One region of the Chryseobacterium sp. HR92 genome, then DNA from elsewhere that is predicted to be linked to it. Evidence: riboswitches for the same ligand, from Rfam matches in the RefSeq annotation. Region 1 holds a riboswitch; each other region holds the start of a gene.

Region 1 (3,212 bases):
CCCGAAAATATTTTTACCGTTTTTATCTTTTCGGTTCACCCACCACGTAAAATTCAGCAGCAGCTTCTGGAATACTTTTTCTAAGAATAATAAATCCGGCTTTCCATTGTTTTTTTCATCAATTTTAAAAACACGGAAGCAGGACCATGCATGTACAGGAGGATTCACATCACTCATATTCCATTCATAAGCTGGAAGCTGTCCGTTGGGATGCATGTACCATTCTTTGGTAAGCAACAAAAGTTGTCCCTTGGCAAATTCTGCATCAATGATGGAAAAAGGTACACAGTGAAATGCCAGATCCCAGGTAGCATACCATGGATATTCCCATTTGTCAGGCATGGAAATAATATCCTTATTGTGAAGGTGATTCCATTCCGTATTTCTTACATATTCATTGAAATTTCTCGGAGCTTCAAAGTTAGGATCACCTTTCAGCCATTTTCCGATGTTGTAATGATAGAATTGCTTATTCCAGAGAAGTCCGGCAAAAGCCTGTCTCTGAACATTTCTTTCATCTTCATTGACAGTATCATTCTGAATATCGTTATAAAACTCCTCAGCTTCAGCTTGTCGGGTATCGAAAATAGTATCAAAATTTTCAAAAGGTTCATCCGTTTTATCAGGACATAATCTGAATTCAAAAATTTTAGATTCGCCTGCTCCTACAATTTCATCAATCAGAAAAGAAGCTTTTGTACCCTTTTTTTCAGAGTTTACAGTGTTTCCCTGATGAATAATGAAGTTATTGATGCCATCTTTGAAATACATATTCTCCGTTTTAGGAGTTCCGTAAAGCTTGGACGTATTGGTTTCATTGTCACAAAATATACTTTGTGCATTTGAATTCCGGGTATAGATTTTTTTGATAGAAATACTGTCATGCCCAATGTTAATACTTCCGTCATGAGAAGCATTCAGTTCTCCTTTATAGGTATTGTATCCCCATTTCCAGTTGTTTCTGAACCAGGCAGTAGGGGCCACTACAATGGGAGCCCCATGCTGGCTTCGGTTACAGACAGTTACTCTGGCCAGAATATCATTGTGATCAGCTTTACAATATTCAATGAAAATATCAAAATATTCATCGTTATCAAAAATTCCGGTATCGAAAATCTCATATTCCGGTTCCTTTTTACTGCGTCTTCCGTTTTCAGCAAGAAGTTCATCATATGGAAACTCATTGATAGGATATTTATACACCATTTTCATATAGCTGTGAGTAGGTGTATTGTCCAGGTAATAAAAGATTTCTTTGATGTCTTCCCCATGATTTCCCTGTGGGTTGCTCAATCCGAAGAACCGTTCTTTTATCATTTTATCTTTCCTGTTCCAGAATGAAAAAGCAAAACAGAACAACTGTTTTACATCAGAAATTCCAGCGATGCCTTCCTCTCCCCAACGGTAAGCATAACTTTCGGCGTTATTATGATTGGTAAAATCCCAGGCATTCCCGTTTGAGCTGTAATCTTCACGTACATTTCCCCATTGTCGGTTGCTTACATAAGGTCCCCAGTTTTTCCATTTGGTATCTTGTAATCTTTCTTTTTCGGCGGTCATATCTCATCATTTTTCCATACGAAGTTAGTTTTTTTGAAAAATAATTCCAATTTTTTTCATCTGAACAATTATTAATATGGTCTTGAAATACTTGTATTTAAGGGCTTTTTTAAATATTAAAATAATTTTTTTTAAAAATTAAAAGAAAAGAACTACCTTTGCACTATTCGTTCATTCAAATATTGAAAATGTTATCAAGAAAGGTTGAGGGATTAGACCCTATGAAACCTTAGCAACCCTTTGCGCAAGCAAAGAAGGTGCTACGTTCTACCAAAGTATTTTGGACAGATAACTTACTGAAGTTCTTTTCAGCCATTTCCTGTGGCATTTTCAATTGTATTTGTATATAAAATATAATAGAATTGAAAACAGAACTAAACTATATTAATCTTTCGTATCAAACCAATTCCCAAAAGGAATACCATATCCTGTTAAGCTATCAGCTTTTTGGGAAAGATCTGTTTACAGCACCTATCATTTTAATCAATCATGCTCTTACCGGAAACTCAGATGTATCCGGAGAAAAAGGCTGGTGGAAACAATTGGTAGGAAAAAATCAGATTGTTGATACTGATCAATATACTGTTCTGTGCTTCAATATACCCGGAAACGGATATGACGATTTTTTAATTGAAGATTATGAAGATTTCACGCCTTCAGATATCGCTGCGATATTTCTGAAAGGGCTTGAAGTGTTACATATCAAAAATCTATACGCCATTATCGGAGGCTCTCTGGGAGGAGGAATAGCATGGGAAATGCTTGCCAAGCAGCCGGACCTCGCAAAAATATTTATTCCTATAGCCTGTGATTACAGAACACACGATTGGCTTCATGCACAATGTCTGGTTCAGAAATTTTTATTGAATGATAAAGAGGAACCATTACAGAAAGCAAGAATTCATGCTATGCTTTGTTACAGAACACCACAATCGCTCAATGACAGATTTCAAAACCAATATAACCAGGAAAAACAACGCCTGGAATCAGAAGACTGGTTGATTTATCATGGTAATGCACTAAACGAAAGATTTAGTTTAAAAGCTTACAAGCTGATGAATCATCTTTTGATGAATATCAATGCTGATGAATCATCTATGGAGAACATACAGGCACGAATGCACATGATCTCCGTAGATACAGACTTATTCTTCCCGGCTTCTGAAATCCGAATGTGTTTTGAAAACTTAAAAGAGAAAAATAAGGATGTTTCTTATTACGAGATCCAATCTATACACGGGCATGACGCCTTCCTAATGGAATATCAACAATTAAATAATATCATTAAAAACATTTTACAGAAGTAATGAAAAATGCTAACGAAATAAAATTTTTGAAGAACAGATCAATCGTCAAATTTGAAGGAGAAGATTTCCTGGGAGAAATCGGAATTGACGGACGAATTTTTAAAGCGCTTACTTTAGCGCGTATCAGTGTAGGAGTAATTTCTCAGCAAGCCGTAGAAAACGGAATTTCTATTCTGGTTCAGGAAAATGATGCAGAAAAAGCAGTAGCTTGTCTTATCGATGAATTTGAAGCAGAAAGAAAATCAGGAAAAGTTTCCCAGATTTACAGTATCAATAATGTCTCTGTTATCGGTTTTGTAGCAGAAGATTTCAATAAAGTCTTTGCTGAGCTGGCAAGAAACAATG
Region 2 (3,212 bases), 930 kb from region 1:
CAGGCTATTGGTATGAGCAACATCCGAAGATGTATAAAAAGCTTCTCTTAAATCTTTTGGATTATTCTGGAAAGGCAAATCTCCATGACCATTACTTAAAGTATAATTGTCATTATTATTGTGATAAATATCGTAGTTTAATAATAATCTGTCCTGCCCCAAATCAAAAGTTAAGCCTGATTTTGCAAAATATCCACGTCCGTATCTATCGGTATGACTTGTTAAAAGCTCATCCTGCTGGCCATTCAGCATACTTTCACGGTAATTTTGACCTACGTTCAGCTGCCATCCGAAATATTTATTTCTTGCATTTAAATTAACAGAATTGGTTGTTCTGTTTCTGTATTTATCATAATTCGTGAAAGAATAATTCCCGGAATAAGTTGCTGTTAAATATTTATTGGCGTTTTTATTAGTGATAATATTCATGATCGCACCTCCGGAAGTAGCCGGAAATTCAGCGCCGGGCTGGGTGATTACCTCAATTCTTTCTACAGAGTTGGCGGGCATTCCTTCAAGGAAGGAGTTTAATTCATTGGAAGTGATGTTCAAGGGTCTCCCATTCAGATACACTTCAAGCATTTTTCCCTGATACATCATTCCTGCGATGTCGGTAGATACAAGTCCCGGAAGTTTTTTAATTCCCTCCATAACATTTCCGTTATTCAGCTGAGGTTGTTCAGAAAAGTCAAAAATAGTACGGTCTGCTTTTTGTTCAACGGCTTTTTTAGTTTTGGTGATCACTACCCCTTCAATTTGTTTTTCCTGAGGTTTATTACTTTTCTCCTGCGAGAAAACAAAAATAGAGCCTAATAAAGATAAAGCGAAAATCGTTTTTTTCATAATGTTTTTACTGATATCCGGTTAGACGCTGAAAAAGATAATTTGTTACGCTAAAATTGTGAAAATCGAAAAATTAAGCTAAAATTTTTTTTATTTCCGAAATAATTATATCTTTGCCGGGTAATTATCAAGAATCTCTAGATGGGATAGCAACCTGCAAAAACAAGCAAGGTGCTGCAATCGATAAGCCGGATCTTCCGGAAAAAATGTTTATCATTCTATCATTACCCATCTTGAATTTTTGTTTTAAAGTTAAAACCAAATGTTTAAAGACAAGGGAAATCACCTTACATCAGTTATTTTTTATTCCTCGGATCATGAAGTGAATCTTCATTATTCTGATATGTTTTCATGCCATTTCTATATGCGCATGTGTTGTTGCTGCTAGCACTTTCTATTTCTAAAAAATAATACAAACATTCCGATCATCAAAGGTAACCTTACAATTAAGGCTACAGGGTTTGTATTGCTCAAAAAAACAATTTTTAACAACAAAAAGTAAACAACCAACAACATGCATAATTTCAAAACAAAAATATTTATTCCTTCTTTCGCGCTTATCTCTACATTTTATTACGCACAGACGGACACTTTACAATCTAAAAAAATAGATGATGTAGTCATCCTTGGATCAAGAGGTTCCGGAAGATCACTCACAGATACGCCCGTTCCGGTAGATATCATTAATATATCAAAAATTTTAAAACAAAGCCCGACGAACAATATCAGCCAGGCTTTAAATTATATTGTCCCTTCATTTTCATCCACTTCACACACGGTGAACGATGGAACTGACTTTGTAGATCCTGCTCTTCTAAGAGGGTTGGGTCCTGATCAGGTTTTAGTGTTACTCAATGGAAAAAGACGATATCAGTCTTCATTGATTAATGTAACGCTTACACCGGGAAGAGGCTCTGTAGGAACTGATCTTAATGCTATTCCCGCTTTTGCTTTGGAAAAAATTGAGGTTTTAAGAGACGGAGCTTCTGCTCAATATGGTTCTGATGCCATTGCAGGAGTAGTTAACCTGGGATTGAAAAAAAGATTAGGACTTTCCGGACAGGTATTTCTCGGTGGATATGCTTCGCCTGTTGCTAATAATTTCTCAGGAGGAGTTGACGGACAGACTATTTCTGTAGATCTTAATTATGGAGCGAAAATTGGAAAATCCGGATTTATTAACGTGACAGGTTCTGCGCAATACCGTGATCCTTATTCCAGAGCGGGAGTAAGGGAAGGAGATATTTTCAATGCGTATAATGCTATTAATTACAGAGCATTACAGGACGGAGTTAATATTGATGGTTTGTATAAAAATATTACCAACACTTCCAATACTCAGCAGATTATCAATACGGTAAAACAATATGCGACTAAGGTTGGTTATTTTGGAACTGATTTCCAGTCTCAGATCTCAGGGGCAAACAGTATTTCTGATCTTCAAAAAATATTAGGTAAAGATTTTACGTCCCAGGAACTTAACTACAGAGGATTGGAAAGAAAAGATTTCAGCCTGAGAGCAGGACAGTCTAAGCTACAATCGGGGCAGCTCTTCTTCAATTCTGAAATTCCTGTGAATGAGGATTGGAAAGTGTACTCATTTGGAGGCTATAGCTACCGTCTTGGAAATGCCGGAGGATTTTACAGACTCCCAAATACGGAGAGAAACATCAATGCAGTTACTCCCAATGGATATCTCCCTCAGATTGAAGCAGCTGTAAATGATTATTCTCTTGCTGCCGGAATTAAAGGAAAATGGAATGGCTGGAATGTGGATTTAAGTAATACATTTGGGAAAAATACCTTTGGTTTTGGGGTTGTAAATACCTTTAATGCCTCACTTACAGACAGCTCTCCAAGAACTTTTGACGCCGGAGGATCTGAGTTTTCACAAAATACCGTCAATCTTGACTTCTCCAAAAAATATGATGTACTGAAAGGATTGAACATTGCTTTCGGAGCTGAATACCGACACGAAAATTATAAAGTGAACGCCGGAAATGAAAACTCTTATGCTTCTTATGATATTTATGGTCGTGTGGTAACTACCAAAACTCCTGAAAATGAAAAAGTAACCGATTTCTTCGGAAGTATAAGACCAGCCGGAGCTCAGGTTTTTCCAGGCTTTAGTCCGGAAAATGCAGTTTCCGGAAACAGAAACAGTATTGCGGCTTATGCTGATGCAGAGCTGGAAGTTACTGACGGATGGTTGTTGGAAGGTGCTTTGCGATATGAGAATTATTCAGACTTCGGATCTACATTCAATTATAAGGTGGCAACCAATGTAAAACTGGCTCCCAATCTGAACTGGAGAGGTGCTGTTTCTACAGGATTTAGAGCACCTTCTTTAGCGCAGATCTATTATAGCT
Region 3 (3,212 bases), 860 kb from region 1:
ACAATTCTGTCTTTCACTTTAATCCAGTATCCATCTATAGCGATCGTCAAATTGTTTAAAGGTTTCAGCGTAAATCCAGCACTCGCGTTGATAGAAGTTTCCTGTTTGAGTTTATCAAATCCAAGAATTCTGGCGGCTTCGCTATCATTACTGAATATTCCTTTGGTAACAATCTTTGAGCCGGAAGTAGAAATATCCGCATATGAATTATTGAAATACTGCTGCTGAAGCGAAGGCGCTCTAAACCCTGTTCCAACCGCTGCTCTTACTGCATAATTTTTCACGAATTCATATCGTATGGCCAGCTTTCCGTTCAAGGTATTCCCAAAATCTGAATAATTTTCAAATCTGGCAGCGGCATCAATATTTAATTTTTTATCTAAATCATACGAAACATCAGCATACACCGCAGTGGAATGTCTGTCTTTCTTCAATGCATTGTTGGGAGAAAAACCGATAAAGGATTGAGATCCTCCTGCGCCAAGTACTGTGGATCCTTCAGTGGCAACGTTTCCATTGATATCATATTGGGTATAAGATGCTTCATCGCCGGCTTTGATCTCATATTGTTCAAATCTGAATTCTCCACCGAATGCGATATTGAAACGGTTTATATTTTTGGAAATATCAAGATTCACAGTATTCTGAAGGAAACTATGAGCGCCTGCGTAAAAACGGGTTGGTGATTTTGACCCGAGAGAAGCATTGTTGGTATTGCTCACATTATAATTGAAGGTATTGCTCCCGAAGGTATTGCTTAAGTCAAATAGCCAGTTATTAACATTATATTTAGCCCCTACAGCATAAGAAACATCATATACCTGAGATCCAAGAACTGCCTGAAATCCGTTTGGATAAATGGACGCAACTACATTGGATGTTTCGCTAGGAAGTCTTCTGAAACCAAATCCTTTTCCTTCTTTGATACTGAAACCTCCGAAAGAATATACTTTAAAATTATCATTAAAAGGATATTCTGCATTGAAAAACAACTGTCCCTGTCTGATCTGGGCATCTCCGATCTGAAAATTGAAATCATCACGGGTCAATCCTCGTTCCTTTATCTTCTCATCATCCGCCGCTCTTGCTGCAGCGGGATCATCAGCAAATGCATACGCAAAATTATTCCCGAAAATATCGAGGTCATGGTTTTGAGTTCTTGTGGTTTTGCCCCTGTGGCTTAACTGCAGGGAAAGGTTGATATACCCGTCTTTTTTTCCTAATGAAGTTCCATAATTGACTCCCGCCTGATAAGTATCCCCATCATTTCTTCCGGTCAATCCGTAAGTAAGACTTGCTGAAGCACCTGGATTTTTTTTAAGAATAATATTGATTACTCCTGCAATGGCATCAGAACCGTATTGTGCTGCTGCACCATCCCTTAAAACTTCTATTCTATCAATAGCAATCACAGGAATTGTGCTCAGGTCTGTTCCTACAGAGCCATTTCCCACTGTATTCTGATAGTTGACCAAAGAGGTTGTATGTCTTCTTTTTCCATTCAGCAATACAAGAACCTGATCTGGTCCCATTCCTCTTAAGGTTACGGGGTCAATATGTTCGGTTCCATCAGAAGCTGACTGTCTCACTGCATTAAACGATGGGATCACATAGTTCAGAAGATCCTGAGCTGTCATTTGCGGAGAACTTCTTTGGATTTTGTCAATACTGATAACATCTACAGGAACCGGTGTTTCCAGTTTTGTTCTTTTGACATTACGGTTTCCAACGATGATAATATCTTCTATTTGCTTTCCTTTTTCCTCATTCTCCTGAGCAGCAACCCAAATTGCTCCAAGCAATAATACAGCTGTACTTAATTTTTTCATTTTTGTTCTTGCCAATTAAATAATAACGGTCTGGCGGATATTTCCGCAGCGATTACAAGACTTCAAGAAATGGAATTCATATAAGAATATTGACTTCACTTATCTCCCCCTCAGGGTTGGAATTAGCACCTTTACACTTCTCGAATTGTGCAGGTTGCTAAGGTTTCTTTGGGCCAAATCCCTCCACCTTTCTTGATAAATCTACTGCAAAAGTAGACTAATTTTCTTAATATACAAAAAAGGCAAATCTGCAATACTGCAAATCTGCCTTTTCGTTTATTTAACAATCATCTTTTGAATGGCGGTTCCTGTTTCCGATTTCAGCTGTATCAGATAAGTTCCTGCCGGATAATTGACTTTCACTTCATAAGTTCCGTTTTCTTTATTTAGCTTGAATGAATCCAGTTTCTTACCGGTCATATCAAAAATCAAAATTTCTCCGTTTTTCGCTTTACTGAAAACTAATTTTGCAGTTCCGTTTTGTATCGGATTCTCAGCAATCTGAAGGGATAATTTATTTACAGCGTTTGTATCAATTGCCGACAAGGCACCAGCATAATTCCCGAAGATTCTGAATTCTCCCGGCTGTAAATTGATTGGGGCTGTTGTGGAAGCTACATTCGAAATAGTATCATCCATTAGGTTTTGCCATTGCCCTGTGTAAGGAAAGAAAGGAACAACGTTTTGTGCTGATGTGGTGTAATTGGCCAGTACTACCACATTTTTTATTCCGGTTGTAATAGCCGGATCATAGAGATAAATTCTCGTGATCAATCCATCCGGATCATTAGTCAGATTATTGGATTCTATACTGTATGTTTTAGTTTTAAAAATCTGATGAGTATTTCTGATCGTGATTATTTTAGCCCACGTGTCATATATTGATTTTCTGTTTACATTGGTATCGTATCCCAGAGTAAATGCAACAGGTTTTTCATCGGTTCTGCACCCATTATTGATGGTACCGTCAGCACATCTGTTGATACTGAACTCATAGCCTAATTCCCCAAACTGCCAGATCATTTTCGGACCAGGAATGGTAAAGAAAGTTGCTCCGAAAGTTTTCATTCTTTCAAGAGCAGTATTAAGATTTTTAACATCGTAACTTCCATTAACGGCTCCGTAAGCAAGGTTTTTAAACATAAGCCTTTCTTCATCATGACTCTCTCCATACCCTACAGCTCGCATATTGGTAAAACCATGAAGACTGTGGTTCATTCTGTCATAATTACTGTTGTCTTTATATCCCATGGTATTCTGGTTATAAGGATCAGTTTGTTTATTCCAAAGCATTACTCCTTTCCCTTCTGCTACTCTGTAATTGGCCCATTGCTGTTCTTCTGCATCCGTTCCCAGATGCTCAAAGATCATGTAAGAATTGGG
Region 4 (3,212 bases), 160 kb from region 1:
AAATCCGGGGTTGGTAATTTACTGGCAACCGTTCCGCCTTCTCCTAAATTATTGTAAAAAGCATACAAACTCTGGTAAGCATAATAATTACTTAGCTTGTCATTTCCCTGACCTCCATAACTTGCACGAAGTGTCAACTGGTTAAAGAAATTTAACTCTTTAATAAAATCTTCATTGGATGCTTTCCATGAACCACCTACTGACCAGAAAGTTCCCCACCTGTTTTCAGGAGAGAATCTGGAAGAACCATCTGCTCTCACCGATCCGGAAACAAAATATTTATTCTGATAATCATATTCCGCTTTTCCTAAAAAGCTCAACAAACCTAATTTGTCACTGTTTCCGCTAAAACCGCCTAACAAAGCTGCAGCATCCGGTTCATAATAATAAGGCAATGAAAACTGACTTCTGTTTCCTGAAATTGTCTGATATTCATAATGATAAAATTCCTGCCCTCCCAAAAGATTGATATGGTGCTGGCCAAATTTTTTATCGTAGGTTAAAATATTACTCGTCGTATAGGAAAGTGTTCTGGAATTTGTTTTCGTCACAGAACCACCAATTTCTGTACCTTGCCCTAACAAAGGATTGGTATAATAATGACCGTTATAATTCACCAGATCAACAGAGAAGCTTGTTTTGAATTTCAGCTCAGGCAAAAATGTAAATTCAGCAAAACCTTTCCCCGAAAAGTTATCTTCCCGGTTTTCATTTTTATCTAAAGGTAAGGTTGCAGCGGCATTTTCATTTTGCAAAGCATTTGTTGGTCTGTATTTTCCAAAATCATAGATGTAATTTCCAATTGCATCCAGCTTGTAACTTCCGTCCGCATTTCTTTCATAATAAGGATAAAAAGACGGGATCACTCTCGCTGCATTAATGATATTATCCGTTCTGGAATCTGATGAAGGAGGTGCTTCCTGAAGACTGTTTGTATACGCTAGGTTTGCTCCTACATTTAACCATTTTTTAACTTCAGAATTGATTTTTAATCTTGTACTGTACTTCTTAAAACCAGATCCGATGGCAATTCCTTTATCATCCAGATAGCCCAAAGAGAAAAAGTAATTGCTTTTTTCACTTCCTCCGCTGAAATCCAGATCTATCTGATTTCTCGAAGCTACTCTTTGCAGAATATCTTTCCAGTTGTCATTCCATAAAGCAGTTGCCCCCGGCAAAAGCTTCCCATCTGTTCCTACTGGTTTTGCATAATTTGATCCATAAGGATTAATTCCCAATGAATTTATCAAATTGTCAGTTGCCATTTGTGCAGCCTGCTGAGACGAAATCTGGCTGGATTTATATCCGTTTCTCAATGCTTCCCAATATAACTGAAAATATTGATCTGTATTTACCTGTTCATAATCTTTTACCGCTCTGCTTGAGAAACCCTGGCTTATATTAAAGTTTACTCTTGCATCACCTTTTTTACCAGATTTTGTGGTAACAATGATCACACCGTTTGCTCCTCTGGAACCGTATAATGAACTTGCCGTAGCATCTTTCAGAACACTGATCGATTCAATATCGTTTGGACTTATAGAATTGATGTTTCCATCAAAAGGCATTCCGTCAACTACAAATAATGGACTACTCGAAGCACTTACAGAGCCAATTCCACGAATTCTGATTGATGCTGTATCCCCCGGCTGTCCTGAAGAGCTTACCGCCTGAAGTCCGGGAACCTGTCCTTCCAGTGCTTTTGTTATATTTGTAACAGGTCTGTTATTAATCTTATCACTTGAAATTGTAGCTACAGAACCGGTATAGCTATTTCTTTTAGCTTTTCCGTACGCTACCACTACTACTTCATCAATCTCTTTTTCATGAAGACTATCTTTTTCCGGTCTGGAATTTTGTGCACTTATACTGGTCACTCCCAGAAAAAATGCAGCAACCGGAGGTATCCAGGCTTTAGAAGTGAATAAATTATTACTAATCATAATCAATTTTATTTATCATATATTAAAATTTTGCCCTTTGCAGAAAAGTCAGCAAAGGGCATCGATAAATACGATAAACCAAATGCTTATTTTTCCTAAAAAGGCTGAACGTAACACCTTGCCCATTGGGTAGGTTGTCAAGATATCATTGGGTCAGTTCCCTCCATCTTTCTTTATAAGCCGATCGAAATATGGTTGCAAATCTAAAAACTTTTAGTCTACAAAACAAGTAGACTTATATTTTTTTCATGATAAATTTTCAAAATTTAACATAAGATTATAATAAAACCCATTACTATAAGGAGTTGCAGCCGTTATCATTTTATCAAACATGACAAATATCATTATTAATAATATAATTAAACGAACGTTAATCTATACTGAAATTTTTGATCATTTAATTCAAAAAAGTTTTTAATTTTATAGTATGAAAATTTTAATTATAAACGGACCTAACCTCAACCTGTTAGGCACCAGAGAACCTGAAATCTATGGAACTGTTTCTATGGAAAGCTATATGGAAATTTTAAAATCCGAGTTTCAGTCTCATGAATTAAAATATTACCAGTCGAATATTGAAGGAGAGCTTATCAACAGACTTCAGGAAGATGATTTTGATGCTGTAGTGATTAATCCGGGAGCTTTTACCCATTATTCTTATGCCATTGCTGACTGTTTGAAAAACATCAGAAAACCAAAAGTAGAAGTTCACATCAGCAATATTTATAAAAGAGAGGAATTCAGACAGAAGTCTGTGACGGCAGCTAATACGGATGCAGTTTTATCCGGCTTTGGAATGGATGGATATAGGCTGGCCATACTGAGTTTGAAGTAATTATAGTTTATCCTTTTCCCACAGATCGCACAGATTTTCATAGATAATTATAGATACAAGAAAATAATTCACTCAATTCTTATCCATTTAACGCGTTAATATTTGAGAAATAAAAAACCAAAATAAAAAAGCCTCATCAATGATGAGGCTTTTCTGTATGGTATTGATAAACTATTAGATAGTTTGTTCCTGTAACTGAGGTCCTGAAGCCACTAACTTCTTACCTTCTTCAGTATCACAGTACTGCTCAAAGTTTTTGATATATCTTGCAGCAAGATCTTTTGCTTTTTCTTCCCATTCTGAAGCACTTTCGTAAGTCTCTCTAGGATCTAAAATACCTGTAGAAACGTTTGGTAATTCAGTAGGAATCTCAAGGTTCATAATTGGAACCTGAGTTTTAGGAGCATTATCGATAGAACCATCAATGATGGCAT

Evidence for each region. A riboswitch is a leader RNA that binds a small molecule or an ion and turns the genes downstream of it on or off. The one in region 1 is predicted to bind S-adenosylmethionine.
Region 2: it holds a riboswitch for S-adenosylmethionine, as region 1 does, so the genes downstream of both, SFA27_RS01380 (TonB-dependent receptor plug domain-containing protein) here and SFA27_RS20520 (alpha/beta fold hydrolase) in region 1, are expected to answer to the same signal.
Region 3: it holds a riboswitch for S-adenosylmethionine, as region 1 does, so the genes downstream of both, SFA27_RS01040 (TonB-dependent receptor plug domain-containing protein) here and SFA27_RS20520 (alpha/beta fold hydrolase) in region 1, are expected to answer to the same signal.
Region 4: it holds a riboswitch for S-adenosylmethionine, as region 1 does, so the genes downstream of both, SFA27_RS21295 (SusC/RagA family TonB-linked outer membrane protein) here and SFA27_RS20520 (alpha/beta fold hydrolase) in region 1, are expected to answer to the same signal.

Annotation. Positions count from the first base shown of each region.
Region 1 covers NZ_CP139139.1:4,533,841-4,537,052, reverse strand. The annotation lists gene SFA27_RS20525 (MGH1-like glycoside hydrolase domain-containing protein) at 1-1,560, opposite strand, end outside; SAM riboswitch class I at 1,749-1,855, shown strand; gene SFA27_RS20520 (alpha/beta fold hydrolase) at 1,923-2,867, shown strand; gene SFA27_RS20515 (ACT domain-containing protein) at 2,867-3,212, shown strand, end outside.
Region 2 covers NZ_CP139139.1:297,623-300,834, forward strand. The annotation lists gene SFA27_RS01375 (outer membrane beta-barrel protein) at 1-843, opposite strand, end outside; SAM-I-IV-variant riboswitch at 963-1,060, shown strand; gene SFA27_RS01380 (TonB-dependent receptor plug domain-containing protein) at 1,358-3,212, shown strand, end outside.
Region 3 covers NZ_CP139139.1:222,504-225,715, reverse strand. The annotation lists gene SFA27_RS01040 (TonB-dependent receptor plug domain-containing protein) at 1-1,829, opposite strand, end outside; SAM riboswitch class I at 1,926-2,031, opposite strand; gene SFA27_RS01035 (alpha-amylase family glycosyl hydrolase) at 2,106-3,212, opposite strand, start outside.
Region 4 covers NZ_CP139139.1:4,694,244-4,697,455, forward strand. The annotation lists gene SFA27_RS21295 (SusC/RagA family TonB-linked outer membrane protein) at 1-1,943, opposite strand, end outside; SAM riboswitch class I at 2,027-2,125, opposite strand; gene SFA27_RS21300 (type II 3-dehydroquinate dehydratase) at 2,371-2,778, shown strand; gene pckA (phosphoenolpyruvate carboxykinase (ATP)) at 2,953-3,212, opposite strand, start outside.